Regions from separate parts of the Bacillus sp. H1a genome, predicted to be linked through region 4. Evidence: predicted binding sites of a transcription regulator. Region 4 holds the regulator's gene; each other region holds the start of a gene.
The links. The regulator Rex, encoded in region 4, represses fermentation and respiration genes when NADH is low (regulators of the CRP and FNR family bind a similar motif). The targets are predictions, from matches to a motif close to TTGTGAAATATTTCACAA.

Region 1 (8,285 bases), on a different contig from region 4:
ATAATTAATAAGAAAAAAAGGATGTCTAGTAGAGGCATCCTTTTTTTTACTTGAACAAAAGAGAATGAATTGTTTTATTAATAACAAGTCTCTTTTCGTAAATAATGTTGCTTTATTGCATAAGAATTTTATCCTTATTGATTTTATGAGATTTTTACGCATAATTGTAACTAAGGGAGATGATTCCAAGTTGAGTAAACAGAATATCAGCACAACAGTTTCAGGAGATTTAATTGTTACCCATCTAATTGGCAAGATAAAAACAGATGATGTTTATGAATGGTTTAATGGCTTTGAGCAGGTTTGTCAGCAATTCATTTCCGAGGGTCGGAAATACAAATTGTTGGTGAATAGAAAAGGATACACGCCAAATCATTTTTCTGTTCAAAAAGTATGGAAAGATAAGTTCTTCAATGAAACCATTTTGAATCACAGTAAGGCAATTGCGTTTCTCCTTGAAGAAGGGGAGATAATGAATTATTTACAACAATCCAATACAAAAGAATCTGTAAAATTTTTTGATGATTATGAACAAGCGCTAATTTGGTTGAATGAATATCCAATATAAAACCTTTATTGAACCAGTTGCTCTCAATAAACTGTTTTTTTATGCCGTAATGTTGCAGTTGTCATAAAATTCACTTGCTTACAAGTTTCCAACACCATTATTTTTCTTCGCAGATTCTTGTCCAATTGCTTGTGCGATTCTAAAAAACGAAACCAAAACAAAAAGAACAAACGCCTCTAAAAAACGTTTGTCCAAAGTTAATTACTATTTTAGCTAAGAAATAGATTACAATTTGTGAGTACGAGAAAGTCTTTTTATAAGATTAGGAAGGACAGAAGTTAATTCTTGTTTCATACGCTTCGTAAACGATGGATCTTTACCTGAAGTTGAAATAGTTACAACATATTCATCATTTCGTATGACGCCAGGTGTGTGAAATGATGATGCTGTACCATCACTTACAACGTTAACCCATTGGAAATCATGGGCGGCCTGTTTGACCATCAAATTTACAGTATGTTGATTTGTTGCCGCATAAATAAGATGGGCACCTTTAATGTCATCATTAGTAAAAGTTTTTTGCTTCCATGTAATATAAGGAAGCTCCTTCATTTCCTCACAAATCTCTGGGCTAATAACTGTGACAAGAGCACCTGTATCTTTTAATCCAGCCGCTTTTCGATATGCAATTTTACCACCACCAATTATAACAACTACTTTTTGATCTAGATTAAACATAAGAGGGTACATGCTATACATACACACATTCCTCCATTCGTTCTAATAATGCTAACTTCATATATGTATCAAACTGAAGACAATTACAAGTTGTAACGTGATCATATTTTTTTGTGTGCAATTTAATTTTTTGAAGCAACAATCCAGTAAAGAGAAGGTACGGCATAACATATACATGGGAAGTATTCGATGTTATATTTTTGAGCTCAGCGGTAAAAGAGGGAGTTCCTTTTGTTAAAAAGGAACAAGATACTGGCATACCGAGTTTTCTTTCGACAGCTGCACCAATTTGTTGTAACTCATATATGGGCTGAGGATCACTACTACCTCGTCCCACGAGCAGAACGCTACTACCTTGCATTGGCATAGTTTCACGTATGCGTTTTACTACAAGTTCAACCATACGTGGATGTGTACTAAAAGGTGGTGCAACTGAAAATGTTATATGTGGATATTTCTTTTGTATTTGCTCTATCTCAAAAGGAATATCACGTTTATAATGAGCAGCTGCAAATAATAAAACAGGTACAATCATTATTTCAGTTGCTCCCTCTATTACCGCTTCTGTAACTGCATCTTGAATGGTAGGAGTTGTGAGTTCAAGAAAAGCTATTTTTTGAATCCTTTCGTTACGTTCTTTCATAACAGAGTGAATAAAGTGAATGAATTGTTCGTTACCTTTTTGTAATCGGCTACCGTGTCCAACATATACAATTCCTTTCATTGTCTCACCATATCCTTATTCGTAATAATGTCTTGTAATGGATGATCTACGTTATGAAACCCGACTTTATTCGCATAGTGTAAAGTTGGAACGTCTGTATACGAGAAGGGAAGAGTAAGAATATGCATAAAGCCAAGACGTTTTACTTCTGCTAGAAACGTATCAATTGAAGCACGCCCTTCAAATACAATGCTATCCCATGAGAATTCAGAAAGCATACGTGAATGAATTTCATCGAAGCGATTATCAATTGTATACTCATGAGTCATCATATAAGAACCAGCACCAATTTTTTCTTGAATAAAAGCAATTCGGTTAATGTTTCGGCCTAAATAAATAGTAGAATGAGAAGAAAACTGTGCAGGTTTACTTAACAATCCATATTGCGTAAGCTTTTCTTGAACGGAAAGGTTCATATATTGAAGTTCCGCGTGTAAGGAACGAATATCTTTATGATGTTTACTGCATGATCGCATCAAGATTTCTATACTTTCAGCAGAACAAAATACAAGGCGATCAACGCTAAAAATCTCATTGATTTGTTCAGAGGTTAATGTGTATTCTTTTTTTTTGAAAGTTGGAATTTGATATATTTCTGCACCGCATTCTTGTAACATTTGTTTTATTGAACTTTCTTTATTTGTTGAAGATGCAAATAAAACTTTCTTGCCATGCAATGGTTTACGTTCTTTCCAAGCGATTTGGTTACGCAGGGAAACGACATCACCAACAATCGTCATCGAAGGGTTAGTAATATTTTCGTTTTTGACGTTATGAACAATTGTTGATAGTGTCCCTGTGACAACGCGCTGCTTTCCAGTTGTACCCCATTCAATGACTGCTACTGGCGTATCTTCTTTCTTTCCTGTTTGTAGTAAGTTTTCGCAAATTGTAGGTAAGTTTTTTATACCCATGTAGTAGGCGATAGTGTCGCTATTGTGGGATGAATTGAATTTTCCATGATCGGTTAAAGGACCTTTTGAATGTCCAGTTAATAAAGTTACGCTATTACTGTAGTCACGGTGGGTGAGGGGGATACCTGCGTAGCTACTAGCGGCGATGCTAGATGTAATACCTGGTACAATCTCGTATGGAATGTTCGCTGCTGCTAAAGTTTCTGCTTCTTCACCAACACGGCCAAAAATCGATGGATCTCCACCTTTTAAGCGGACAACAATTTTCCCTTCTTTCGCAAATTGAAGGAGGTGTGCGTTAATCATTTCTTGTCGCATAGTATGATTCTTTGGCATTTTTCCGCAATAAATAAGTTCGCATGTTTCTTTCGTATAACTAAGAAAGGTAGGATTCAATAAGCGGTCATATAAGACAATATCTGCACACTTTAAGCAATCTATCGCTTTTTTTGTAATTAGCCCTTCATCACCTGGTCCTGCACCAACTAAATATACATATCCGTTCATATTCGCACCTCGTCTATTTTGATTTAAAAGGAAGCCAGGGGAGGCTTCCTTTTGTAAATTACATATATATATAAATATTTTCGTCAATAACTTCTACTTCGTACGTTTGAATACAACCGTCATCAGGTTTTTGAACTTCACCTGTTATTAATGAAATTTTCCAATCATGCAGTGGACAAAAGACGAATTCCCCAGATACAATCCCTTCTGCTAATGGCCCATTTTTATGTGGGCAACGATTTTCTACAGCTCGAATATCGCCATTTGAGAGACGAAATAGGGCGATAGACATACCTTTCATTTGCACCTCTTTACCGATTTGAATAGGAAGGTCTTCTGCACGCATAACTTTTATTTTTTCTTTCGTTTGTAACATATAATGCACGCTCCTTATTTTACAGTTTCTACTTCATACATCGCTTTTAATGATTTTGTTTCTAGTGCTTGTCCCCATGCTTCCGTATATGTGCTACGAGCTGTTTGGAAACGCTCATTTAGCATCGTGACCATACTTGTATCTTGTAGTATTGTTTTTATGTGATCGAAGCCTAATCGTTCTGTCCAATAGGCAGTACGTTCTCCGTAAATACCAGTTTCACGATAAAATTGCATGTAAGCTGTTGCGATGCGAAGAACATCGTCTTCAGTAGGGACAATCATTACAAAATCAGCTTCACGTACTTCCGTACCACCATTTCCGCCGATATAAAGTTGGAATCCATTTTCGACACAGACAACGCCAAAATCTTTCGTAAGTACTTCCGCACAGTTACGTGGACAACCCGTTACACCCATCTTCATTTTATGAGGTGTATCTACCATTTCTAATGATTGTTCAAGTAACATACCAAGTCCTAATGAATCTTTCGTACCGAAACGACAGAAGCGAGAACCAACACATGATTTTACATTACGAAGAGATTTTGAATACGCATATCCAGAAGTCATATTTAAGTCAGCCCATACGTTAGGTAAATCTTGTTTCTTAACACCGTATAAGCCGATTCGGCTCGCACCTGTAATTTTCACAAGAGGGACGTCATATTTTTTCGCAACTTCAGCAATTTTCATTAAATCATCTGCTGTTGTAACGCCTCCGTACATGCGTGGAATAACAGAAAATGTACCATCATGCTGGATGTTACCATTCATTCTTTCATTAACGAAACGGGATGATTTATCATCTGCATATTCTTCCGGAATCGCCATACACAAATAGTAATTTAAAGCAGGGCGACATTTTGAACATCCGTCTTCATGTGCAAAACCAAGTACATTTCGTACTTCTTTTGGAGATTTTAAACCTTTCTCATGAATTGTCGCTACGACTACATCACGTGATAACGTTGTACATCCACACATACCAATAGATTGTGCAGAGGCATCAAAAGCATCTCCAAGTGTATGAGATAAAATTTGTTCAACAAGTGGACGACATTTACCACAAGATCCTGCGGCTTTCGTGCATCCTTTTACTTCTTCAAAAGTAGTTAATTCTTGTTCTAAAATGGCATGAACTATTGTGCCTTTCGTAACACCGTTACATCCGCAAACAGTGTCATCAGCACTCATAGTAGCAACGTTAAGTTCACTTTCTTCACCAGCTTTGTGAAGAAGGGAAGCTGCTGTATATTCTTGTATGTCTTCTTCTTTCTTTAACATGCTAAAGAGGCGTGTACCATCAGCGGTATCACCATATAAAACAATACCAACGACTTTATTGTCACGAATTAATACTTTTTTATAGGAACGTTTACATTCATCAAAGATTGATATTGCTTTCGTTTGATCATCTTCATAAATTTGGCCAGCAGAGAATAAGTCACAACCTGCAACTTTCAATTGTGTACCAACGATACTGCCCGCATATCCAGCAGTTTGTAAATGTGTTATATGTTTTGCTAATACTGCACCTTGGTCATAAAGTGGTGCAACAAGTCCATATGCAATACCGTCATGTTCTGCACATTCTCCAACCGCATAAATGGATTCATCATTCGTTTGCATATAGTCATTGACTACAATACCGCGATTTACAATTAAATCAGCATCTTTTGCTATTTGGGTATTCGGACGTATTCCAACAGCCATCACGATTAAATCACAATTTACAATTTCACCATCTTCAAATTGAATGCCCTCGACATGATCTGTTCCAAGAATCTTCACAGTTTTCTTTTCCATAAGAAATTTCATGCCTTGCGCTTCTAAATCTTCACGCAGTAAGGAAGCAGCTTTGGAATCTAGTTGCTGCTCCATTAAGCTCGGCATTAAATGAACAACATGTACATCCATCCCTAAGTCAATGAGGCCTCTTGCGGCTTCTAAACCAAGTAATCCACCGCCAATGACAACTGCTTTTTTATAGTCTTTAGCTCTGTTTATCATAAATTGTGTATCTTCAATTGTTCGAAATCCTGTCACACCAGGAAGGGTGGAACCTTCAACAGGTAATATAAAAGCACTAGATCCTGTTGCAATAATGAGTTTGTCGTATGTAAGAGTACGATTTTTTTCTGTAACAATGACTTTTTCTTCTCGGTCAATACTTTGAACTCTTTCGTTTGTATATAAAGTTATTTCATTTTCTTTATACCAACTATATTCATTCATAATAATGTCATGCATATTTGTTTTGCCTTGAAGAACATGAGAGAGCATAATACGATTGTAGTTTGGATGCGGTTCATCTCCAAAAATAGTAATATCATATAAACTACTATCATGTTTTAATATTTCTTCCATACAGCGTATTCCAGCCATACCATTTCCGATCATAACCAAACGTTTTTTCATATTCATTTCCCCTTTTATGTGAAATGTTGAACAAATAATTATATTTCCATTATAGAAAATCAAAATATAGGGAGATGTGATATTTATCACATTTTTATAATGATTCACAAATTGTTAAAATTCGGATTTATATGAAGGAAGAAAAGAAAAGGATATTTGGTTATGTGGACAGATAGCCAGATTGAATTGGAAGTATAAAGGGGAGATGGATGCTTAATAGTCTATGGGGGACCACTGATTAGAAGTTTTATTTTATGAGAGAATACGTTTTTTAGTGGCATTAAAGAAGAGAGAAAGGAGGAATAATCAATTGGGAATGAAGAATCCTCCGTTGAGAAAGTTTCATTTTTTAAAGGATTTCTGCTTCTAAAGCATTAGGGTCAATTATGTAACAGCCATTTTCATCGAGAACAATTAATTTTCTTCGTTTTAATTGACTTATTGTACGACTAACTGTTTCTCTTGAGGATCCAATCATATTGGCGAGCTCTCGATTTGTAAATTGTGTTTTTAATGTATAAGTATCATTTATCTGTGTACCATTTGATTTACATAAACGAAGTAATAACATAATAATTTGTTCATACGTATCATGAAGAATTTGTTCTTCTAATCTGTTTTGAAGGTCCACAATTTTTTCTCCTAGAACCTTAAATAATTTTATACATAATTCAGGGTACTGAATCAAAATCTTCTCAAAATCAGCGATTGGTGTAACGATTAATTGAGCAGTTTCAATTATTTCAGCATGAGCCGGAAAGACACCTCGCCTAAAGAAACCAGCGTGTGGGAACATTTCTTCAGCTTGAAGTACAGCCACAATTTGCTCTTTTCCAGTTGTATCAGTTTTTTGAATTTTTACTTTCCCTGAGTGGATAAAGAAAACACGGTCAAGTGGCTCACCTTGCATAAATACAAATGACTTAGATTTATATGTTCGTAAACTTGAAATATCTACAATAGGCTGTAGTTCTTCTTCTGAAAGTTCTTTAAAGAGGAAGACCTCTCGTAAATGTTTTTTAATCATTTCTTCATTCATAAATACAACTCCTTAATGCTAACTGATATATTTCTTCGATAAATTAAATTATATCAAGCTCTTCAGTGAAATAGTGGGGGGAAGTGTGAATGTTTTTTACACAATGAAAAAGCAGGACATGAGTATTTATACTCATGTCCTGCGCTTTATTTATGCTATCGTAATTGCACGCGGAAATAAAATGTTATTTTCTAAATGAATATGCTCAAATAAATCAGATTCAAGAGCTTCAAGGCGCTGGTAAACAAGTCGATAAGTGCCGCAAGCTCCTTCTGGAGGTGTAAAGTCATTTGTCACTTTACGAAGTTCTTTAATAATATTGCCAGCATGATTATGTTCATTTTCCAACGCATCTACTACTTTACGTAATTTTGCATAGTTTTCATCAGTTGGATTTTGTTCGAATTCTAAAATTAATGGGAAATCTTCCGTTTCTTCTTTAATTAAATGCTGTTCTAATTCAATCTTTAGTTCATGAAATAGCTTATGAATTTGAGCTAAATGAGGCTGACCTGCCCCATGAACACGTAATACTTTAGTCACATATGGACTTAACTGTGGCAACTCTTCATTTAAATAGCGATGATGCTTATTTATAACGTAATCAATCAATTCGCGATAAGAAGCAGTTTTCCAATCAATTTCAGATTCGTTTAATAGTTTCGTATTATGATAAAGAGTGTTTAACTCTGTGATAATCTCTGTTGCTGATAAATTCCGCTCATTAATAGCATCTATAAGTGGTCTATTACCACCGCAGCAAAAATCTATTCTATATGATTTAAAAAGATCACTAGCCTTTGGAAATTGTGTAACAATATCACCAATAATAGAAGTCTCAGTAAATGTATGCTCCATATGAATGCCTCCATAAAGTTTAAATTTAATATCTAAATGTAGAATAGCAGTAATTTAAAATCTATTTAGTGATATACATCACTTATTATGTGTTAATTACATCATTATTCGTTATGAAAGTAGTGAGCTGGAACTTTAAGAGGATTCTAATTCAAAAGGAGGGGGAAGTAATAGGACGTTTTGTACCAGAGACGAAGCCCG
Region 2 (8,285 bases), on a different contig from region 4:
AACTGGCGGTACGTTTATGGGAACTGCGTCTTATTTAAAAGAGAAAAACATTGATATTAAAACGGTTATTGTAGAACCAGAAGGCTCTATTTTAAATGGTGGTAAGGCTGGCTCACATGAAACAGAAGGAATTGGTCTTGAATTTATTCCACCATTTTTAAAAACATCTTATTTCGATGAAATTCATACGATTTCTGATCGAAATGCATTTTTACGTGTAAAAGAATTAGCGCAAAAGGAAGGTCTTCTCGCTGGAAGTTCTTCAGGAGCGGCATTCCATGCAAGCTTGCTTGAGGCTGAAAAAGCAAAACCAGGTACAAATATTGTAACGATTTTTCCAGATAGTAGTGAGCGTTATTTAAGTAAAGATATATACAAAGGATGGGAATAAAAAATGAGAGCAAAGACAAAGTTAATTCATGGTATTCGCATAGGAGAACCTTCAACTGGATCTGTAAACGTACCGATTTATCAAACGAGTACGTACAAACAAGAAGCAGTTGGTAAGCATCAAGGATATGAATATTCACGAACAGGTAATCCAACTCGTTCAGCTTTAGAAGAAATGATTGCAGTATTAGAAAATGGTCATGCTGGATTTGCATTTGGTTCAGGGATGGCAGCTATTACAGCAACAATTATGTTATTCTCAAAAGGAGATCACGTCATTTTAACAGATGATGTTTACGGTGGAACATACCGCGTTATTACAAAAGTACTAAACCGTTTCGGCATTGAGCATACCTTTGTAGATACAACAAACCTAGAGGAAGTTGTAGAAGCAATTCGCCCAAATACGAAAGCGATTTATGTGGAAACACCGACGAATCCGTTACTGAAAATTACTGATATTAAGAAAATATCCACTCTTGCAAAAGAGAAAGATTTATTAACAATTATTGATAACACATTCATGACGCCGTATTGGCAGTCACCAATTTCTTTAGGAGCAGACATTGTACTTCATAGTGCAACAAAATATTTAGGTGGGCATAGTGATGTGGTTGCAGGCCTAGTAGTTGTAAATAGCCCACAATTAGCAGAAGACCTTCATTTCGTACAAAACTCAACAGGAGGCATTCTTGGACCACAAGATAGCTTCTTACTACTTCGTGGTTTAAAAACACTAGGAATTCGTATGGAAGAGCATGAAACGAATTCACGTGCAATTGCCGAGTTTTTAAATAACCATCCAAAAGTAAATAAAGTATATTATCCAGGTCTTGAATCGCATCCAAATCACGAATTAGCAACAGAACAAGCAAATGGATTTGGTGCAATCATCTCATTTGATGTAGATAGTGAAGAAACATTAAATAAAGTGCTAGAAAAACTACAATATTTTACACTTGCTGAAAGCTTAGGAGCAGTAGAAAGCTTAATTTCTATTCCATCACAAATGACACATGCATCTATTCCAGCTGATCGCCGTAAAGAATTAGGAATTACAGATACATTAATTCGTATTTCTGTCGGTATTGAAGATGGTGAAGATTTAATTGAAGATTTAGCACAAGCGTTAGCATAATAAGAAAGCACTGCTTATAGAGCAGTGCTTTTTTAAAAGGTTAATTTGTGAAATGTTTCACAAATTAGACACACACAAATGAAATGATTTCCTGTATATTAAATTCATGAAATGTTACTCACGAACAAACTTGTGAAATATTTCACAAACAATGAGATTCATGTAAGAAGGCAACTCTATTTTTTTTACGATAATAGGGACTTATTTTGACCTATAGGGACATATAAGGACCACGATAGTAGAATAGGAGGAAATTTACATGGTAGTCAAAGAGAAAGTTGTAAATGAAATGCAAGAGGTAAAAGAGATGATTGATACGTTAGTGAAGAACGGTCAAAAAGCTTTACAAGCATTAGATAGTTTTACACAAGAGCAAATTGACAACATTGTTCATGAAATGGCGCTTGCAGGTGTTGATCAACATATGCCGCTTGCGAAGTTGGCTGTTGAAGAAACGGGCCGTGGTGTATATGAAGACAAATGCATTAAAAATATTTTTGCCACTGAATATATTTGGCATAGCATAAAGAAAGATAAAACGGTAGGAATTATTCACGAAGATCCTCATGAAGAAATAATAGAAATTGCGGAACCTGTCGGTGTAGTAGCAGGAGTAACACCAGTAACTAATCCAACGTCGACAACGATGTTTAAAGCATTAATCGCAATAAAAACGAGAAATCCAATTATTTTCGCATTTCACCCTTCTGCACAAAATTGTTCCATTGCAGCGGCGAAAACAGTATATGATGCAGCAGTGAAGGCTGGTGCACCAAAGCACTGTATTCAATGGATTGAAAGACCTTCTGTCGAAGCAACGAAACAATTAATGAACCATGAAGGTGTTGCACTCGTTCTAGCAACTGGAGGAGCTGGTATGGTGAAATCAGCTTATTCTACTGGCAAACCAGCGTTAGGTGTAGGCCCTGGTAATGTACCATGTTATATAGAGAAATCGGCACACGTTAAACGAGCTGTTAATGATTTGATTTTATCGAAAACGTTTGATAACGGAATGATTTGTGCATCAGAACAAGCTATCATTGTAGATAAGGAAATTTATGATGATGTTAAAACAGAAATGATTGCAAATAATTGTTACTTTGTAACAGAAGAAGAGAGAAAAAAATTAGAGAAACTTGTTATTAATGAAAATACATGTGCAGTAAATAGTGATATTGTTGGGAAATCAGCACAGTACATTGCCGAATTAGTAGGGATTACTGTACCTGAAGATACAAAAATTCTTATAGCTGAAATTAAAGGGATCGGAGCAGCGTATCCACTATCTCGTGAAAAACTGAGCCCAGTATTAGCTTGTGTAAAAGCAAATTCATTAGAAGAAGGATTAACATACTGCGAAGGAATGCTAGACCTTGGTGGCTTAGGGCATTCAGCAGTCATTCATTCTACAAATAAAGAAGTACAAAAACAATTTGGATTACGCATGAAAGCTTGCCGTCTCATCGTAAATGCACCTTCATCACAAGGGGGAATTGGCGATATATATAACGGATTTATTCCATCACTTACGCTTGGTTGTGGTTCTTACGGGAAAAACTCAGTTTCCCAAAACGTAACGGCGACTCATTTATTAAATATAAAAAGGCTGGCAAATAGAAAAAAGAATATGCAATGGTTCAAATTACCACCAAAAATTTATTTTGAAAAACATGCGACAGCATATTTAGAAAACATGCCCAATATTTCACGTGCATTTATTGTAACGGATCCAGGAATGGTGGAGCATGGTTATGTAGATACAGTTACACACTATTTACGTAAACATGTAAATGATGTGAAAGTTGAAGTTTTCTTTGAAGTCGAGCCAGATCCATCAGATGAAACTGTTTTTAAAGGTGCGGACATGATGAAAAGCTTTAAACCAGATGTAATTATCGCACTTGGTGGTGGTTCAGCTATGGATGCAGCAAAAGGGATGTGGCTATTCTATGAGCACCCAGAAACAACATTCTATGGAATTAAACAGAAGTTTTTAGATATACGAAAACGCACATGTAAATATCCGAAATTAGGAAATAAAGCGCAGTTTGTTGCAATTCCAACAACATCAGGAACAGGGTCAGAAGTGACGCCATTTGCGGTTATTACAGATAAGAAAAATAATATAAAGTATCCGCTCGCAGATTATGAATTAACACCAGATGTAGCGATTGTTGATCCGCAATTTGTAATGACAGTACCGCCTCATGTAACAGCAGATACTGGCATGGACGTATTAACACATGCAATTGAAGCATATGTGTCTGTTATGGCAAATGATTATACAGATGGTTTAGCATTAAAAGCAATTGATCTCGTATTTAAGTATTTACCGAGAGCATATAAAGATGGAAATGATGAAGAAGCTCGAGAAAAAATGCATAATGCTTCCGCAATCGCAGGCATGGCATTTGCAAATGCATTCCTAGGTATTAATCACAGTTTAGCACATAAACTTGGACCAGAATTCCATATTCCACACGGACGTGCAAATGCAATTCTTATGCCGCACGTAGTCCGCTATAATGCTATTAAGCCAAGAAAACACGCATTGTTCCCAAAATATGAGCACTTTGTAGCGGATGAACGCTATGCACATATTGCGAGAATGCTCGGACTTCCAGCAAGCTCAACAGCAGAAGGTGTGGAATCACTCGTTCAAGCAATTATTGCGCTTGGAAAAAAATTGAATATTAATATGAGTATTGCAGGACAAGGAGTTGCTAAAGAACAATTTGAAGAGGTTGTCGGAGTGTTAGCAGAAAGAGCTTTTGAAGACCAATGTACAACAGCTAATCCAAAATTACCGCTCATTTCAGAACTGAAAGAAATTTATATGGAAGCATATAAAGGCCTGTAATAGATATGAAAGAGTCGCATTTAAGCGGCTCTTTTTCTTTGGAAAACATCTCCCAGATTGGCTCTATTTACTTGTCTTTAAGTTTTATAGAATATGATACAGTGAGGAGGGGAGTGATAAATAAATGAAAGAATTACAACAAAAAATAGCAGATTATATCCGATTCGGACAAGTGCTTCTTGCAGTAAGTACATTTTTGATGGTTGGTTTATTAATTCCGAATGGAGCAAAAGAGACGTTACAAACTTTTGTTATGATGGGGAGTATCATATTATTTTTAAGTTTGTCATTCCTCTTCTTTAAGCGTGCTAAAGCGATGCGTGATCAATTAGAGGAGAGCGAATATGAAGAAAATTGTTAAATGAGGCGCTACGAAAAGAAGAACTCTTTTTGTAGCGTTTTTTCGTTTTTGTAGAAAATGTATGTGTTTTATATTGACAATGATAATCCTTATCAATTAAAGTAGAATAGTAATTAGTGATTATCATTATCAATTAAAGGTGAAAGAATGAAAAAATCCATTACGCTTTTCACAGTGATCTTATCTATTTTTTTCTTATTAAAATGTACATATTAAAGCTGGAGAAATTGCTAGTTTAATCGGTCCTAATTGACCACAAGAGTTCTTATGTGCGGTAAACTTTCCACTTGAAAAATTGGAAAGTTTACCGCCCGTTAGAACGGGATAAGTATCTAGTATATTTCGAAAGCCTACACCCCCCTCAGTTGTAGTTTTCTTTATACTAGTTATGATATGGATGCAGTAGACACTCTTTTGTCTACTGCTTTTTTTTTGATATAATACAACTTGTTAAGACTGAATCTTCTTTCTTTTTAGTGGTTTTCTTAATACAAAGCATTCAACACTTACGTAATTTGAAATATGTTGTTATGTAATGAGGTTCAAAATGATGGGAGTGAATAAAAAGAGTGTTCCATACAGATCGCCTACAATTTCGCAAATATACAATGGATGATTTACAGTTCTACGCTTCGTTATGGGGGAATGAGAAGGTAATGCGTTATATTGGAAATGGAACGTTAAAAACATATATGCAATGCAAAAAAAGTTTGGAGGAGTGGGTACTTCCGAATTATAAAAATGGCCTCGGTTTATTTGTAATGATTGAAAAGGAAACGGGCATACGAATTGGTCATGCAGGGCTTGTCAAGCAGAAAGTAGATGGAAAAGAGGAAATTGAGATTGGTTATTGGCTACTTCCTAAGTATTGGGGGAAAGGATATGCGAAAGAGGCCGCGGCAGCATTTCGAGACTATGGTTTTCAAGCGTTACAAATGAATAAATTAATTTCACTTATTAATCCGAACCACCCAGCTTCAATATTTGTCGCTAGAAAAACAGGGCTTAGCTATGAAAAAACAACTGCATTTCATGGAATTGATGTCCTAGTTTATTCTATTAGGAGAGTTGGATGAAAAAATTCACTTTTTTAAAGGTGAAATGTCCTTTTTGAAGAATGGTATATAAAAATAAAAGGAGGGATTAAATGTATATTTATCATAATGGACTAATTATTCGTGAAGGAACGAATGGAGTGCCAGCATATGCAATTAAAACATTATTTGAAGATGCTGGCTGGAGTAATGATAATATCCCTTCTTGGCAAATTGAAAAATTTACGATAGCATTTGAAAATTCAACATGGGCTTTCACAATTTGGGATGAAGAAGAGATGGTCGCGATGGTTAGAGTGATTTCTGATCAAATCATGGTTGCTAACATAGTAAATTTAGTTGTGAAGTGTGAGTATAGAGGAAAAGGATTAGGTAAGAAACTTGTGGCTCTTTGTTTGCAAAAGCTTCCACATGGCGATTGGTTTGCGCATACATCTGCTAACAATTTTGATTTTTATAGAAGCTGTGGTTTTGAAGTAAGAGAGTTATCAAGAAATGGAACATGTGCGTACTATGGGTATCAAGTGGCAAAAAGGGATGGCCATCGATAAATGAGCGGAAAGTAAAGAAAAATCATAGTTAAGTAATTCTGATTCTTTTCATAATAGAAAATGAATTGAGGCTCATTTTATGGTAAAATGAAAGAAAATTCAGTTATTATTAGGGGGATAAAAATGAGTATAAAAGTTGGGGATGTATTTAAATACGAAAGAAAGTTTACCGAGGAAGAAGTTTTTGAATTTGCAAATATTACAGGCGATAAAGGTAGACATCATATGGAATATGATGAGAATGGACGATTAATGGTTCATGGTTTATTGACTGCTAGCATTGGGACGAAAGTAGGCGAAGAGTTACATTACATCGCAAGGGAATTAGTAAGTGAGTTTATTAGACCAGTTTTTACAGGGGATACGATTACTTGTGAATTAACTTTAACAAATATTGAACAAATGGAAGGGTATAAAAAAGTTTCAATAGAGTCAGTTTATCGTAACCAACATGAAAAGACTGTACTAGTCGGGACAAGTTATGGAATTATACGGGAATAAAAAAGAAGCCTGTTTGAAACAGGCTTCTTTTTTATTATTTAGTAAACACGTTTTCGATTTTCCGCATGACTAGAGATAAGTAATAATGCAGTTTCTTCACCTACATTACGAACAATATGAGGAACACATGCATTCCAGGAGAAAGAATCACCTTCTTCTACAATTGCAATATCTTCCCCATGTTGAACTTCTAGTTTTCCACGTAATACAAGGTGACATTCTTCCCCTTCATGAGCATTTGGTGAGTTTTCTTTCGGAAACCCGGTAGGAATTTCTACTAGAGATAGGCGAAGACCACCTTGCTCCGCAACATGTTCAATTCTTTGTTCATCTTTTCCGTATACACTGTATTTACGTTCTTCTTTTTTTACAACTTTCAACCGATCTTTTTGTTCTAATAATAAATAGGGAAGGGGAACGTTTAAAAAATTGGAGATCGTTTCTAAAGTTGAGATAGATGGTGATGTTTTATTATTTTCAACCTGACTCATAAAGCCTTTAGAAAGGCCTGTTCCTTCACAAATTTGTGCGATTGTTATCCCTCTACGTTGACGAATTTCACGTATTGCAGAACCAATGTTCATAAAAATCAAGCTCCTTTTTGTAAACAACTATTTGTATCATAGCAAAAAAAATATATTTTTTCCCACTGAAAATGAATTGACGAATAAAAAAAATTAGTGTATGTTTTGTAATGTAAATAAAAGTTCTGTATAATAAAACTATAAAGGAGAGAAAGAAATGAATCAACATATCGGTAACTTAATTATTCGTATCGTGTTAGGGGTAACGTTCTTTATGCACGGTTTAACAAAATTCCAATCAGGAATTGACAATATTGCAGGGTGGTTCACAAGCATTGGTTTACCAGGAGGACTTGCATACGGTGTAGCAACAGTGGAATTAGTTGGTGGTCTATTGTTAATTCTAGGTTTAGGTGTAAGATATATTGGATTATTATTTGCACTTGTTATGGTTGGAGCAATTGTAAAAGTGAAATGGTCAGCTGGTTTATTAGGAGATGGAAAAAATCCTGGCTTCGAATTAGAACTTGCATTGTTAGCGATGGGTGCGTACTTATTTGTTGCAAAAGCAGACGGTTTTATAGATAATTTCTTAAAAGAAAAAGTGTTTAAAAAAGCTTAATTTACATGGGGGGCTAACAAGATGAGTTTTCAACTTCATTCCGATACAACACTTGATGTTGTTCATTTATACGTATCAAATATAAAGAAATCACTAGAGTTTTATACGGAAGTACTAAGCATGAAAGTGTTAAAAGAAGATGAAACAGTCGTTACATTTGGGAATGAAAATGACGAGCCACTCCTTATCATTGAAGAAAAGAAAGAAGCTTTTCCGAAACAAAGAGGGAGAACAGGGTTATATCATTACGCAATTTTATTACCAAGCAGACAGGATTTAG
Region 3 (8,285 bases), on a different contig from region 4:
ACTTTTAAAGCATCAGAACTTTTCTCCTGTAGTCCCAATAAATCCTGCTTTAAAGCTTCGTTTTTCCCACAAACGACAACTACTTGTAAATTTGGTAGTGACATAAATGACTGGCATAGTTCTTTTACACTCCCAAGCACACCATGAGCACCTGCTACAATTAGTAAAATCTTTTTATCCTTACATAACTGATATTTATTATATATAATTTCTGGATTTATCTTTAGCTCAAAACTACTACGAATCGGAATCCCTGTTTCAACAATTTGCTCTGAAGGCACACCAATATCAACCATCACTTTTTTCACATGATCAGTTGCTACAAAATAACGATCTACTTCTCGATGAATCCATATTTTATGCACGCAAAAATCCGTTAATACGTTATAAACAGGAATAGAAATACCTATTTGTTTTTTCAATTCTGGTACAGCGATGATTGGAAAGGTATTGATAACAATATCCGGTTTCTCCGCCTGTAAGAGCGACTTCAAACGTTTTCTCCCAAAATTCGCATACCAAGATGCTATTTTCTTATCATAAATTTTTTCTACACCGTAATAAAACAAACGATATAATTCTTTTCCTATCGTATAACTTTTTAAATACAAATATTTTGTAATATCGGTTATAACTGGATGTGATTCTCCAAACAAGTCGCACACGATTACATCTTTGATTCCTTTTTGGCGAAATGTTTGTTCTAATGTTTTTGCTACTTGCACATGACCGTTACCGTAATGTGCAGTTAATATTAAAACCTTGGGGTTTTTTATCAAACAAATCCACTCCTAGCTTTTTGTTTCTCCATATTGCATATACGACAATAGGAAAAACATTTTCCTTAAAAATTACATACTCGGATTCCAATACTCTCCTGTTAGCTATGTACCTGTCGTGGATATGCAAAGCATATAAGATTGACCCCTTAATCCTATCTGTGCTCATATCTTTACATTATACTTTCCTATAAGAGCTTTCGCAATAACTTACAAACGTTCTATATTCCATGATACTCATTCTTTTACTTCTTAATTCTTTTTACTATTTTGATTTCCCTTTACAATTATGTAAATTTCTCCGCTTATTCTTTACAAAAATATGGATATTCTATTTTCAGTATACTCCTTTCTAAATATATACTCTATATTTTCTTATGAAGAAACAAAAAGCCTAATCCAATATATGGATTAGACTGCTTTTAAAATATGTTTCGCATGTTCAACATTTTCTTCTGTCGGTGGATTCACATCCGCAAGTGGATACTTATGTCCAAGTGCCTCCCATTTATAGACACCGAGCTTATGATATGGCAACACTTCCACTTTCTTAACATTAGATAAGCTTTGAATAAAGCTTGATAATTTTTGCAGATCTTCTTCACCATCAGTAACACCAGGAACCAATACATGTCTTACCCAAATTGGTTTCTTTCTGTCTGATAAATAACGAGCAAATTGTAAAATATGTTCATTGGGTTTCCCTGTTAATTTACGATGTTTCTTTGAATCAATATGCTTCAAATCCAATAAAACTAAATCTGTATAATCCATTAAAATATTTAGCTTGCTTTGGAATTCTGGTTCTTCAGAATAACAACCGCCAGAAGAATCGATTGTTGTATGGATACCAGCTTCTTTGCACTTTTTAAACAACTCAATTAAGAAGTCTAACTGTAGTAGTGGCTCTCCACCGCTAACCGTTATACCGCCTCCAGAAGCTTCAATAAATGGAAGGTAACATGTCACATCCTGCATCACTTCTTCAACTGTTATTTCTTTTCCCTTACCAATCTCCCACGTATCAGCATTATGACAATATTGACAACGTAATAAACACCCTTGTGTAAATATGACATAACGAATCCCTGGGCCATCAACAGTACCACAAGACTCTACAGAATGTATTCTTCCTTTTACCATGTTACTTCCTCCTTTATTGAAACAGCCCCCCTCCACCATATATTAAAAGCAGAGGGGCACTTTTTTCACTTACATGCTTTCATGCATTGTACGGTTAATTACATCAATTTGCTGTTCACGAGTTAATTTAATAAAGTTAACAGCGTAACCAGATACACGAATTGTTAATTGTGGATATTTTTCAGGATGCTCCATTGCATCCATTAATGTTTCACGATTAAATACGTTAATATTTAAGTGATGTCCTTCTTTTATTGCGTATCCATCAAGCATAGATACTAAGTTACGTACTTGTACATCATCTTCTTTACCAAGCGCTTTTGGAATAATAGAGAATGTATTAGAAATACCATCTTGTGCATCTTCATATGGTAATTTAGCTACAGATAATAATGACGCTAATGCACCTTTTGTATCACGGCCATGCATTGGGTTTGCACCTGGTGCAAATGGTTCTCCAGTACGACGTCCATCTGGAGTGTTACCAGTTTTCTTACCGTATACAACGTTAGATGTGATTGTTAAGATTGACATTGTATGAACAGAATTGCGATATGTTTTATGTTTGCGAAGCTTATTCATAAATGTTTTCACAAGATTTACTGCGATTTGATCTACACGATCATCATTGTTACCGTATTTAGGGAAATCTCCCTCGATTTCGAAATCAACTGCAATACCATTTTCATCACGAATTGGTTTTACTTTTGCATATTTAATTGCACTTAAAGAGTCTGCTACTACAGATAGACCCGCGATACCTGTTGCCATCGTACGAAGAACGTTTGTATCATGAAGTGCCATTTCAATACGTTCATAGCTATATTTATCGTGCATGTAGTGGATAACATTTAATGTGTTTAAATATAGACCCGCTAACCATTCCATTGTCATATCAAACTTATGCATAACTTCTTCATAATCTAATACTTCAGAAGTAATTGGTGCGTACTCAGGACCAACTTGAGCTTTTGATTTTTCATCTTTACCGCCGTTAATCGCATATAATAATGCTTTTGCTAAGTTTGCACGTGCTCCGAAGAACTGCATTTGTTTACCAATTCTCATTGCAGATACACAACAAGCAATACCGTAGTCATCACCATATTCTGGACGCATAATGTCATCATTTTCGTATTGAATTGCTGATGTTTTAATAGACATTTTCGCACAGTAGTTTTTAAAGTTTTGTGGTAATTGTTTAGACCAAAGAACTGTTAAGTTTGGTTCTGGTGCTGGCCCTAAATTATCTAATGTATGCAAGAAACGGAATGAGTTCTTTGTTACTAATGGACGACCGTCTAGTGCAATACCACCGATAGATTCAGTTACCCAAGTTGGATCTCCAGAGAATAGTTCATTATAATCAGATGTTCTTGCAAATTTCACAAGACGTAATTTCATAATGAAATGGTCAACAATTTCTTGTGCTGCTTCTTCTGTTAAAGTACCATTTGCTAAATCTCTTTCAATATAAATATCTAAGAATGTAGAAGTACGTCCAAGGCTCATTGCTGCCCCGTTTTGTTCTTTAATTGCTGCAAGATAAGCGAAGTATAACCATTGGAATGCTTCTTGTGCATTTGTTGCTGGCTTAGAAATATCGAAGCCATGAGAAGCAGCCATTTGTTTTAATTCTTGAAGTGCACGCATTTGCTCAGATAATTCTTCGCGTAAACGCATTGTCTCTTCGCTCATTACACCACCAGTTAAATTAAAATCAGCTTTTTTCGCTTCAATTAAATGGTCTATACCATATAACGCTACGCGGCGATAATCACCGATAATACGTCCACGTCCATATGCATCTGGAAGACCAGTAATAACACCTGATTTACGAGCTGCTTTCATTTCTGGTGTATATGCATCAAATACACCTTGGTTATGAGTTTTGCGCCAGTCTCTGAAAATACTACTAAGTTCTTTGTCCATTTCATATCCATAAGCTTCACAAGCTTGTTCTGCCATACGAATACCACCATATGGTTGTAAAGAACGTTTAAATGGTTTATCAGTTTGGAAACCGACTACCTTTTCAATATCTTTATTTAAATATCCTGGTTCATGTGATGTAATAGAAGAAACAATTTTTGTATCCATATCAAGAACGCCACCGTTTTCACGTTCCTTTGTTGTTAAATCCATTACTTGATCCCAAAGTTTTTTCGTTGCCTCAGTTGCTCCCGCTAAGAAAGAGTCTTCTCCTTCGTAAACGTTTACATTATTTAAAATGAAATCGCGAACATCAATCTCTGCTTTCCATTTTTTACCTTTAAAGTTTTCCCACGCGTTTTTTACATTTTCTAATACTTGAGTCATCCTAATCTCCTCCATTTTTGATTAGTACAGGACTAAGATTTTTTATATAACAGCTTACACACTTAGAATACTACTTTTTTTCGGAAGTGGACGAAATAGTTGTGACATGTTTGTGAAATATTGAGCAAACTACTATATGCATAGTGTAAACTTCATTTTAAATCCTTTGTAATTAACCCTTTCTTTAAAGGTATTTTTTTGTACCCTTATATACGAGTCCTATTTTGTAATATAAGAACGATACCCATTGTAGAACTGTAATACTCTTATCTCCTAATCTGTTATAGTTTTTTTATAGCAGACTGAAAAGAAGTGTACCTATTAGGTACACTTCTTTTCACAATAAGATAAAGTGAAGCTTTGATCAGTGTGGGCTTTTAAGTCCAGCACTCCTCCAGAACCGCTATATAACTCCTCTATTTCTATTTCCAAGCGCTTCTTTGAAAAAAAAAGACTATCCAAAAAGGACAGTCTTTTACACTTCTATATTTCGTAACATCGTATAAATGTCATTATTCACTTTACCAAAGGATTTAATGTTATTTTGAATGTTAGATAATAAAACAACATACACACTTCCGTTTTTACTAAATCCATTTAAACAATTCCATCCTGGCATTACACCGTGATTCGAATAACTTCCTGGATCTACATACCATCCAAATCCATAATCCTTTTTCACAGCCGTAAACATTTGATTGTAACTCTCTTTTGAAATTAATTTTCCAGAGAATAGCGCTTCATTAAATAAATATAAATCATGCGCGCTTGTATATATATCACCGCAACCATATAGTTGTGACATACTCGGAATATTAGGTGTTGTCATATTATTATTTACTATTTTATAACCAGTTGATGGGAATCTTGTTTGTTCTAACGCTCTACCAAAACCAGAATGCTTCATACCAGCAGTAGCAAAGATGTGCTGTTTAATATATTCTTCTAATGGTTGCCCACTTACTTTTTCAACAATGTAGGCAAGTATGGAGTAATTCGAATCTGAATACTTCCATTTCTCTCCTGGAGCCCCAATACGCTTTTGGTTTCCTATTCGCCTTATCAATTCCTCATGAGAAATATCATCTTTTCCCTGCTCATATTCAGGAATTCCTGATGTATGTGTTAATAAATGTTTTAGCTGAATACCATTACCTTGAGGAAAATCCGGAATATACTTTGCAACTGTATCCTCTACTTGTAATTTATTTTGATCTTTCAATTGCATAATAGCAGTCGCTACAAACGCCTTCGAAATAGAGCCAATATAAAAAGTTGTTTCTGAATTATTCGGTACTTGCTTCTCTTTGTTCGCCATACCGTATCCTTTATTCAAAAGGACTTTCCCATTCTTCACAATAACGGCTGTCCCACTAAAACCTGTGCCCTGCAAATATTGATCCAATTGAGCGTTTTCATTAATTTCTTGAGGTGGTCCTTCTGCCTGCTTCTCAATTACTTGTGCTTGCTTTGCTAATTCTTCCTGTTCTTTCAGTTCTTTTTGTTTTTGAGCCTCTTGCTTCTTCATTTCTTCTTTCTTTTTTATCTCTTCTTGTTTCTTCATTTCTGCTGCTGCTTTTAAAGTTTCCTCTTTTTTATTATGCGCAACAATTTTTGTATACATGAAATATACAAGTGAAAATAGTAGGGCTAGAATAATTGTTCTTTTTATGTATACAATCGACCGATTTGCTTTCCCATTAACAGTATTTTTTTCCTGATCCATGATTACCTTTTTCCCCTTATTTACCGATAATTTAATTCATCTACACAAGACTTTTTCCACATCATTTCTGTAGATTAAAGACACTCCATTCTATGTCATCCCTACTTTATCACGCACCGAACATATTACCAACCTATATGTACAAAAAAGAAAAAGAAAATTTACAAAAGTAAGATTCACGTTATTTTTTTAACATAAAAAAGAGGATATCCTCTAAAAGACCGTTATTATCAATCTTTCGGGATATCCTCTTATCTAATTATTTATACGTGCTTTTTCATATCATCAGCAACAGACTCAACGTTTGTACCTACGATAACTTGTACACTTGTGTTACTTAATTTCATAACACCTTTTGCACCTGCGCGTTTTAATGCTGGTTCATTTACTAAACCTGCATCTTTCACTTGTAGGCGTAGACGCGTTGCACAGTTATCAATAACTGTTAAATTGTCTTTTCCACCTAAAGCAGCTACATAAGTTTCACCAATTGAACCAGCAACTGGCGCATCACCATCTTCAACTAACTCATCGTCATCTTCACGACCAGGAGTTTTTAAGTCGAACTTCTTAATTAAGAAGTAGAATACTACGAAGTAAATTGCTGCGTAAATTAAACCGATTCCCGCTAGTAACACTGGTTTTGTTGCAATACCGAAGTTTAAAACGTAATCGATTGCCCCGGCACTAAATGAGAAACCATCGTGAATGCCAAGTGTTGTTGTAATGAATAAAGAAAGACCTGTTAATACTGCATGAATACCATATAATACTGGTGATAAGAACATGAATGAGAATTCGATTGGTTCTGTAATACCAGTTAAGAATGAAGTTAATGCTAGACCAGCTAACATACCTGTAACCATTTTACGCTTTTCTGGTTTAGCAGCTGCAATCATTGCGAAACATGCTGCTGGTAAACCAAACATCATGATTGGGAAGAAACCAGTCATAAACATACCTGCTGATGGATCTTTTGCAAAGAAGCGTGCAATATCACCATGAACGATATCTCCAGCTGCATTTGTAAAGTCACCAAGTACAAACCAGAAGTATGTATTCATTACATGGTGTAAACCGATTGGAATTAATAAACGGTTTAATAATCCGAATAAACCAGCACCAACTGAACCTAAGTTCACGATACCGTGTGCTACTGCATCAATACCACTTTGAATTGTTGGCCAAACTTGACCGAATACTAATCCTAAAAGAAGCATTACAATCGAAGTAATAATTGGTACGAAACGTTTTCCAGCAAAGAATCCTAACCATTCTGGTAATTTAATCTTATAGAATTTGTTGTATAGTAATCCAGCAACAACCCCCGCAATAATACCACCAAGTATGGCCATATTTATTTTCGGCGTTAACGCCGCTGCTTTTGAAACCTTTGTCATTGTATCTGCTAATTTAGTTGGATCTACTGAACCAACTAAATCCTGAACACTTTTTAATTTATCATTCAGCTCTGCTGCTGAATATGCCTTACTTAGAGCATTCGTTGTATTTTGTAAAACAAGATATCCGATTGCCCCAGCAAGTCCAGCTGCTCCACTACCATCAACAGACAAACCGATTGCAACACCAATTGCAAAAATAAGTGCTAAATTATCAAAAATTGCTGCACCGGCCTGTGCCATAACAGGAATATTAAATACATCTTCTTGTCCTAAACGAAGCAATAATCCTGCTGCTGGTAGTACGGCGATTGGAAGCATTAACGCTTTACCAATACGTTGTAAAAACTGCAACATTTTAATTCCCCCTATCAAATTTATGAAATCGTTATCATTATAATGACGCTTTAGAAAACGCTTTCTATTACATAACCATAATAACATATAGTTGTATAGATGTGTAGTTTTTATTTCCGAACTTTTTATGGATAAGTTTTCTATTTCCAAACTGTTATACAAAAGGAAAATTCTCCTTATTAACTACAAAATGTACAGGCAAAAAAACTTATTATAGCACAGGTAACTTTCGTTTTATCATTCCACTTTTTCATGTTATTATTTATTTCCGAGCATATCGGGAATAGTAAACTTAGTTAATTCGAAATAGGAGCGTTGGTACTATGCAGTGCATTGAAACAAACAACTTACAACAGTTGTTAGAACAAGTAAAACCATATACGAAAAAAGGAAAACTTGCTACTTATATCCCCGAACTAGGAAATGCAAATCCAGATGATTTAGGTATTGCCATTTTCCATAAAGAGACAGAATATATTCATGCTGGTAACTCACAAACATTATTTACCCTTCAAAGTATTTCCAAAGTAATTACACTTGCCCTTGCCCTTTTAGATTGTG
Region 4 (8,285 bases):
CGATACGAGCTTCGATTTGTTGTGCATTTCCAATACCTTCAACTACAGTTGTGTTTTCTTTCGTTACAACAATTTTACCAGCGCGTCCTAAAGATGCAACTGTAGCAGATTTTAAGTCACGTCCTAATTCTTCAGTGATTACTTCGCCACCAGTTAAGATTGCGATATCTTCTAGCATTGCTTTACGACGGTCACCAAATCCAGGAGCTTTAACAGCTACTACATTGAATGTACCACGAAGTTTGTTCACTACTAATGTAGCCAATGCTTCGCCTTCTACATCTTCAGCAATGATAAGAAGTGGTTTACCTTGTTGTACCACTTGCTCTAATACTGGTAAGATTTCTTGAATGTTAGAAATCTTCTTATCAGTAATTAAGATGTATGGGTTATCAAGAACTGCTTCCATTTTGTCAGAATCAGTAATCATGTAAGGAGATGCATATCCACGATCAAATTGCATACCTTCTACTACGTCTAATTCTGTTGTGAATCCTTTAGATTCTTCTAAAGTAATAACGCCGTCGTTACCAACGCGCTCCATTGCTTCAGCGATTAATTGACCTACTTCTTCGTCAGCAGCAGAAATAGCAGCTACTTGTGCGATTGAAGATTTACCTTCGATTGGTTTAGAAATCGTTTTTAATTCTTCAATTGCAACAGTAACAGCTTTTTCGATACCTTTACGAAGACCCATTGGGTTAGCACCAGCTGTTACGTTTTTTAAACCTTCACGAATCATAGCTTGCGCCAATACAGTTGCAGTTGTCGTTCCATCACCAGCTACGTCATTTGTTTTACTAGCAACTTCTGCTACTAATTTCGCACCCATGTTTTCGAATGCATCTTCTAATTCGATTTCTTTTGCAATTGTTACACCATCATTTGTAATAAGTGGTGAACCGAATTTTTTCTCAAGTACAACGTTACGACCTTTTGGTCCAAGTGTTACTTTTACTGCGTTTGCAAGAGTGTCGACACCGCGAAGCATCGAACGACGTGCTTCTTCACTAAATTTAATATCTTTTGCCATAATAATTGACCCCCTTGAATTTTTAAATGTATATAATTAACCAATAATTGCTAAAATGTCACTTTCACGTAAAATCAAGTAGTCTGTACCTTCGTATTTCACTTCAGTACCTGCATATTTTGAGAAGATGATAAGATCACCTGCTGCTACCTCTAAAGCAACACGCTCACCATTTTCAAGCACTCGACCAGTACCTACTGCAATAACTTTACCCTCTTGTGGTTTTTCTTTTGCAGTGTCTGGTAATACAATACCACTTGCTGTTTTTTCTTCTGCTTGAACAAGTTCAATTACAACGCGATCACCTAATGGCTTTAGCATGAACAATAACCTCCTCATTTTGTTATGTAAATTTTATTTATTAGCACTCAACTCTCCCGAGTGCTAACACACTTATAATAATAAATAATCTCAATTTCTTTTGCAAGTAAAAAAATCATAATTTTTTCGCAAATTACTATATAAACGTTTCTATATATAATTGTTGTTTCTTCTACTACCTTTACTATATGAATCGTTGTTTCCACTTCTCGTATGTTACAATATGAAAGACACCCTAAGTTGTTTTCGCTACACGTACAACTTTTTCCTGTCTCCTATTTCATTTTTAAATACAGATTTACAAAAAAATCATAATACGATTGAACGTTTATATCACAGATAGGATATTTACATGTTATCCTACCTTATCTCATACACTAGAGTTAGAAAGGATGGTTAAGCCATTTGAAGAAACAATATTGGTGGATTATCGTTACATACATTTTAATGCAGTTATCTGGGATTGTTGGATTACCACTTCTCCTAAAAACAGGACTCTATGATAATAGAGAATTTACCATTGAGGAAAAAGGTCAAATCATAACTGGCCATTGGGCAATCATTAGCTTCTTTATTGCATTATGTATCGTACTTTGGTTACTTAAAACAGATATTCGTGACCGGCATTTAGATAAAATGCGCTCTTCTGCTCCAGCTACAATTGGATGGATTATTATCGGGTTCTTCTTAGCACTGTTCTCACAAAGTATTGCCGGTATGATTGAAATGCGTTTATTAGGGATTACACCTGGATCTGAGAATACAGCAAGGCTTATGGACATCGCAAGAACGACACCTTGGTTCCTTATTGTTATATCTATAATAGGGCCTATTTTAGAAGAAATCGTATTTAGGAAAATTTTATTTGGCACACTTTATAAGAAGTTTAACTTCTTTATTGCAGCTATCATTAGTTCGCTTGTATTCGCGGCGATTCATTTTGATTTTACTCACTTATTGGTATACACTTCTATGGGGCTCGTATTCGCCTTTTTATACGTAAAAACGAAACGAATTATCGTTCCTATTGCAGCTCATGTTGCAATGAATACATTGGTTGCAGTCGCTCAAGTTGTAGTAAGTAATGAGCACATTCAAGAAATGATTAAAGAAGCTGAAAAAATGCAAGGCTTTATCGGAGGATTTTTAATATGAGAAACTCACCATTGTTCATGGCTGCATTGTACTTCCTTCTTGGGTGTGTCTTCACACGCTTCGCCATTACGAACGTGACAGATACAATCTGGAATATGTGGACAATACTATTTGCAGTTATGGCAACAATTGATTTCAATTTGGCACTTCGCCTTATCTTAGTCAAATTCACAAAGAAAAAACAATAATAAAACGCAGAGGTTGTCCCCTCTGCGTTTTATTGTGGATAATTTTTCAAAAAGTAAACAAGCGTTTGTAACTCTACAGCTAAATCAATATGATGAATTCTTATATTCTCTGACACATTTAATCGTGCTGGCGTGAAATTTAAAATACCATGCACGTTCGTTTCTGCCAATCTATCTGCCACAGCTTGCGCTACTGTAGCGGGTACCGTTAATATTGCCACTTGTATATCAGTTGATAAACGCTCCTCTAATTCATCTAAATGATATACAGGAATTCCTCCGATTTCTGTTCCAACTTTCTCTTCACTAACGTCAAACGCCATTTCAATTTTTGTATTATTGTTTTTCGTGAAATTATAATGTAAGAAAGCGGTCCCTAAATTACCTACTCCAATAAGCGCTACACGTGTAATATCATCTTGGTCAAGTGTTTCACGGAAAAATGATAATAAATAATTCACGTTATATCCATACCCTTTTTTCCCTAACGCTCCAAAGTATGAGAAATCTCTTCGAATAGTTGCGGAATCAACCTTTACCGCTTCACTCAATTCGGCTGATGAAACACGTTGCTTACCAGAAAGAGATAAGTTTTGGATAAATCGATAGTATAGAGGCAATCGTTTAGCAGTGGCCTGTGGAATTTTCTGCTGATCCATATAACCTCTCCTCTCTTCCTATCTTTATTCATATACTTGAATCAAATTCAGAAGTTTAGCACTCATGAATTTCCTTGTATAATAAAGAGAAGAAGTATTCTCTCTTTATTTTAAACTATACACTATTTTTAGTATGATTGAGAAATATAAACATGGCAAAGTTAAGAAATTATTTGAGGTGAAAACATTGATTTTATTACAAGTGAATGGACTTTCGAAATTATACGGTGCAGAAACAATTCTTGCAAACATAAAATTGGAAGTACAAACAAAAGATCGTATCGCATTAGTCGGCCGAAATGGGGCCGGGAAATCTACATTATTAAAAATAATTGCCGGAGAGTTATCTCATGATGGTGGTGAAATTATAAAGCCGAAAGATGTCTCAATTGGGTATTTAGCTCAAAATACCGGATTAGAAACATCTTTAACAATTTGGGATGAAATGTTAACCGTCTTTACACATCTACAGCAAATGGAGACGAAACTTCGAAGGCTAGAGCAAGAGATGGGAAAAGAAGAAAACTTTTCAAATGCGGCTACATATGAGAGATTATTAGCTGATTATGACCAATTACAATTAGATTATAAAGATCAAGGTGGTTATCAGTACGAAGCGGATATCCGCTCAATTTTAAGTGGTCTTGGCTTCCCAGTTGAAACGCACCAGACGACAATTTCTACATTAAGTGGTGGACAAAAAACACGCTTAGCTCTTGGGAAATTATTATTAACTAAACCAGACTTACTTATTTTAGACGAGCCTACAAACCATTTGGACATTGAAACACTAACGTGGCTTGAACAATATTTACAAGGTTATCCTGGTGCGATTTTAATCGTTTCCCATGATCGCTATTTCTTAGATAAACTCGTTACACAAGTATACGAAATTTCTAATAAGGAAAGCAGACGATTTGTTGGTAACTACAGTAAATATTTAGACTTAAAATCAGCATTATATGAGCAAGAGATGAAACGTTATGAAAAACAACAAGATGAAATCGCTAAACTTGAAGACTTTGTTCAAAAAAATATCGCTCGTGCATCTACGACGAAACGCGCTCAAAGTCGCCGTAAACAATTAGACAGAATGGAATTATTAACTAGACCATTAGGTGATTCTAAATCAGCCTCCTTCCACTTCGATATTGAAAAACAAAGTGGAAATGATGTTTTGCAAGTAAAAGATGCAACTATTGGCTATGACGAGGAACCGATTATTGAACATGTAAATATGCGCTTAACTCGCGGTGACAGTGTTGCATTAGTTGGACCGAACGGAATTGGAAAATCCACATTATTAAAATCCATTGTGAATAAGTTACAGCTATTACACGGAGACGTTGCTTTCGGATCAAATGTATCTGTTGGTTATTATGATCAAGAGCAAGCCAACTTAACATCTTCTAAGCGAGTTTTAAATGAACTATGGGATGAATATCCCCTGCAACCCGAAAAAGAAATTCGCACTATACTAGGCAACTTTTTATTTACAGGGGATGATGTATTAAAACCAGTATCTTCTCTTAGTGGTGGACAAAAGGCTCGATTAGCTCTTGCAAAACTCATGATGCAAAAATCAAATTTATTAATTCTCGATGAGCCAACGAACCATCTTGATTTAAATAGTAAAGAAATTTTGGAGAATGCTTTAATTGATTATCCAGGTACTCTTCTATTCGTCTCACATGACCGCTACTTTATTAATCGCGTAACGACAACCGTTGTTGAGTTATCAACAGAAGGTGCACAGGAATATTTAGGTGATTACGATTACTACGTTGAAAAGAAAAATGAAATGATTGAGCGTGCAGAATTTGAACAACAAGAAGATGAAGTACCTGTTCAAAAAGTAGTTGCACAAGAAAAATTAAATTATCTCGAAGAAAAAGAACGTAAAAAGTTAGAGCGTCAACGTACTCGAAAAATTGAAGAACTAGAACAAAATATCTTAGGCTTAGAAGAAGAAATTGCTACATTAGAAGATCAGCTTTGCTTACCAGAAATATATGCAGATTATGAAAAGGCTAGTGAAATTACAACTAAAAAGCACACACTACAAGAACAACTTGAAGCTTGTATGGCAGAATGGGAAGAACTACATTTATAAAATAACTCTAACAAGGTAACTTAAATGACTAAAGTTACCTTGTTTTTTATTTCCCAAAAAAGAATATATTTAAAGGTCAGACTTCACCTGATTTATCCACAAGTTTATGCACATATCCACCTTTATAATATAAACTCCCAAATAACTTTTCCACATTATCCACAACCACGTAAAAAGTTATACACATTTTATGTACACAAAAAAACCATATTATCAACAGATAATATGGTTTTTATCCACAGGATGTGGTTAATTTTGTGTATAACTACGCTTCAATATCTAATCCTGGATTTGCATTTAAAGCTAATGTCGCGCGTTTTCCTTGTTCGTATGCAATTGTACCTGCAGCCGCAATCATCGCTGCATTATCTGTGCATAAAGATAGAGGCGGAATAATTAGCTCAATATTTTCTTTCTGTGCAAATTCTGCCTCTAAACGCGCACGAAGCCCTTTATTAGCAGCTACTCCACCAGCAAGAAGCACTTGCTTTACATTATAAGCATCTGCTGCACGAGACGCTTTCGTTACGAGTACATCTATTACACTTTCTTGGAAACTTGCTGCTAAATCTTCCGGTGCAATTTCTATACCGCGTTGTTTTGCGTTATGCACAGTGTTGATAACTGCTGATTTTAATCCACTAAAGCTGAAATCATACGAATCAGGTTCTAGCCACGCACGAGGCAAATCAATTGTTGGTTTTCCTTCATGCGCAAGGCGATCAATATGAGGACCACCTGGATAAGGCATTGATAATGTACGGGCTACTTTATCGTAAGCTTCTCCCGCTGCATCATCTCGCGTTTCACCAATCACTTCAAATGAACCATGTTCTTTCATATAAACAAGCTCTGTATGCCCACCAGACACAACAAGTGATAGTAACGGGAATTGCACTTCTTTTACTAAACGGTTCGCATAAATATGGCCAGCGATATGATGAACACCAACTAGAGGAATATCATGAGCAAAGGCCACTGCTTTTGCTGCATTTACACCTATTAAAAGCGCACCAACCAAACCTGGCCCTTCCGTTACAGCAATTGCATCAATATCCTCAAAAGTGATGTTCGCTTCTTTTAAAGCTTCTTCTAACACAACTGTAATTTCTTCTACATGGTGACGGGATGCAATCTCTGGTACAACTCCGCCAAAACGCTTATGACTTTCAATTTGTGATGCAACGACGTTCGCAATGATTTCCGTTCCATTTTTAACAACCGCTACCGCTGTCTCATCACAGCTTGTTTCAATACCAAGTATAATCGTATTTTTTTCCATTATATATTCACCCACATTACAAGACCATCTTCCTGATTGTCTGCATAGTATCGTTTACGAATCCCACCATTTTGAAATCCGTATTTCCTGTATAACTGCTTTGCTACTTCATTTGACACGCGTACTTCAAGCGTCATTGTTTTTACTCCTAATCCTTTCGCTTCGGAAATGACTTCTTTCAATAAGGCATCTCCTAGCTTTTGACCTCTGTATTCTGGCAGGATAGCTATATTTGTTATATGTGATTCATCAAGAATTATCCACAATCCACAATATCCAATTACGAGACCATCTTTTTCTAACACAACATAATGTGCATGTTCATTCATCTCTAATTCACGGTGAAAGGCATCTGCAGTCCAAGGAGTTGAAAAAGATGCTTCTTCAATAGCTACAATTTGAGCAATATCATCGAGTGCCATCTTTCTAAATATCATATCCATTTTCTATAGACCCCTAATTCTTTTGACTTTCTAACCATTTTGTTTCAGCTTCAGCTAAACGAAGGTAACTAGGAACAAACGTATGCACATCCTGCTCTTCTTTTTGTAATCCTAAGAATGCTAACTCACTTGGTCTTGGGTTATTCTTAGTAAATGGAGCAAATACAGCTTGATCACCTAAATGTTCTACAATTGTTTCTTTATGCAATTTAACATCGTTACCAATAAATAGAACAGGTTGTCCTTTATCTCTTAACATTTGCAACCAATCAACAATAAGAACAATTCGGTCTTCTTCTATAGAAGTTAAATTCTCTCCTTCATATGTATATAACCCAGTATAAATTTGCCCACGTCGTCCATCGAATAAAGGACAGATTAATCCATTAAAATTAACACCGTTTGCAGCCACTACTTCTAAACTTGATACACCTACAATCGGTATTTGAAGTGACCAAGCTAATGTTTTTGCAGCTGTTACCCCTATACGAACACCTGTATATGATCCTGGTCCAGCTGCTACAACGATTTTAGTCAATTCTTTCGGTTTTACACCACATTCTTTTAATAGTTGTTCTACAGCTGGCATAAGGCGTACAGAATGGTTTTTTGTTAAATTTGTAATGATTTCCCCAATCACGTTGTCTTCCTCAATAAGGGATACGCCCATTACGTAATTTGAAGTATCAATTGCTAGTACTTTCATCTTGTAATAGCTCCTCACATAATCTAATATAGCGATTTCCAATTGGCTCGAGTACAATTTTCCTTGTATCATCTCCAGCATGGAATAAGCTAATTTGTAACTTCTCATTTGGTAAATATGCTTCTATTAAATGAGCCCATTCTACTACTGTAATCCCTTCACCATAGAAATACTCATCAAATCCTAAATCTTCCTCACTTTCCGCTAAACGATACACGTCCATATGATATAGCGGTAATCTTCCTTTATATTCTTTAATAATATTGAAGGTAGGACTATTTACGACTCTTTTCACTCCAAGACCTTTTGCTAATCCTTTTGTAAAAGTCGTCTTGCCAGCTCCAAGATCACCTTCTAAAATAATTACATCTTGTGCCTTTACAAG

Region 1: a site for Rex is predicted at 6,204-6,221, ahead of nirB (nitrite reductase large subunit NirB). Genes of this name have one in related genera too.
Region 2: a site for Rex is predicted at 1,659-1,676, ahead of adhE (bifunctional acetaldehyde-CoA/alcohol dehydrogenase). Genes of this name have one in related genera too.
Region 3: a site for Rex is predicted at 4,352-4,369, ahead of pflB (formate C-acetyltransferase). Genes of this name have one in related genera too.

The regions. Positions count from the first base shown of each region.
Region 1 covers NZ_AYMH01000077.1:372-8,656, reverse strand. Annotated here, with positions in the region: gene narK (nitrate transporter NarK) at 1-8, shown strand, start outside; gene U860_RS0128235 (hypothetical protein) at 65-568, shown strand; gene U860_RS0128230 (precorrin-2 dehydrogenase) at 794-1,267, opposite strand; gene U860_RS0128225 (sirohydrochlorin chelatase) at 1,260-1,970, opposite strand; gene U860_RS0128220 (uroporphyrin-III C-methyltransferase) at 1,967-3,391, opposite strand; gene nirD (nitrite reductase small subunit NirD) at 3,450-3,767, opposite strand; gene nirB (nitrite reductase large subunit NirB) at 3,782-6,187, opposite strand; gene U860_RS0128205 (Crp/Fnr family transcriptional regulator) at 6,537-7,226, opposite strand; gene ric (iron-sulfur cluster repair di-iron protein) at 7,377-8,084, opposite strand; partial or broken gene U860_RS36680 (glutathione peroxidase) at 8,198-8,285, shown strand, end outside.
Region 2 covers NZ_AYMH01000005.1:38,920-47,204, forward strand. Annotated here, with positions in the region: gene U860_RS0103135 (O-acetylserine dependent cystathionine beta-synthase) at 1-391, shown strand, start outside; gene U860_RS0103140 (bifunctional cystathionine gamma-lyase/homocysteine desulfhydrase) at 395-1,528, shown strand; gene adhE (bifunctional acetaldehyde-CoA/alcohol dehydrogenase) at 1,788-4,391, shown strand; gene U860_RS0103150 (YrhC family protein) at 4,516-4,752, shown strand; gene U860_RS0103155 (GNAT family N-acetyltransferase) at 5,322-5,828, shown strand; gene U860_RS0103160 (GNAT family N-acetyltransferase) at 5,900-6,358, shown strand; gene U860_RS0103165 (MaoC/PaaZ C-terminal domain-containing protein) at 6,482-6,859, shown strand; gene U860_RS0103170 (XRE family transcriptional regulator) at 6,898-7,443, opposite strand; gene U860_RS0103175 (DoxX family protein) at 7,601-8,005, shown strand; gene U860_RS0103180 (VOC family protein) at 8,027-8,285, shown strand, end outside.
Region 3 covers NZ_AYMH01000023.1:23,989-32,273, forward strand. Annotated here, with positions in the region: gene U860_RS0111820 (diglucosyl diacylglycerol synthase) at 1-779, opposite strand, end outside; gene pflA (pyruvate formate-lyase-activating protein) at 1,191-1,922, opposite strand; gene pflB (formate C-acetyltransferase) at 1,992-4,241, opposite strand; gene U860_RS0111835 (serine hydrolase domain-containing protein) at 4,717-5,967, opposite strand; gene nagE (N-acetylglucosamine-specific PTS transporter subunit IIBC) at 6,231-7,724, opposite strand; gene glsA (glutaminase A) at 8,048-8,285, shown strand, end outside.
Region 4 covers NZ_AYMH01000035.1:6,733-15,017, forward strand. Annotated here, with positions in the region: gene groL (chaperonin GroEL) at 1-1,033, opposite strand, end outside; gene groES (co-chaperone GroES) at 1,070-1,354, opposite strand; gene U860_RS0116360 (type II CAAX endopeptidase family protein) at 1,760-2,509, shown strand; gene U860_RS0116365 (YdiK family protein) at 2,506-2,697, shown strand; gene U860_RS0116370 (redox-sensing transcriptional repressor Rex) at 2,727-3,356, opposite strand; gene U860_RS0116375 (ABC-F family ATP-binding cassette domain-containing protein) at 3,544-5,469, shown strand; gene tsaD (tRNA (adenosine(37)-N6)-threonylcarbamoyltransferase complex transferase subunit TsaD) at 5,735-6,751, opposite strand; gene rimI (ribosomal protein S18-alanine N-acetyltransferase) at 6,751-7,194, opposite strand; gene tsaB (tRNA (adenosine(37)-N6)-threonylcarbamoyltransferase complex dimerization subunit type 1 TsaB) at 7,208-7,900, opposite strand; gene tsaE (tRNA (adenosine(37)-N6)-threonylcarbamoyltransferase complex ATPase subunit type 1 TsaE) at 7,881-8,285, opposite strand, start outside.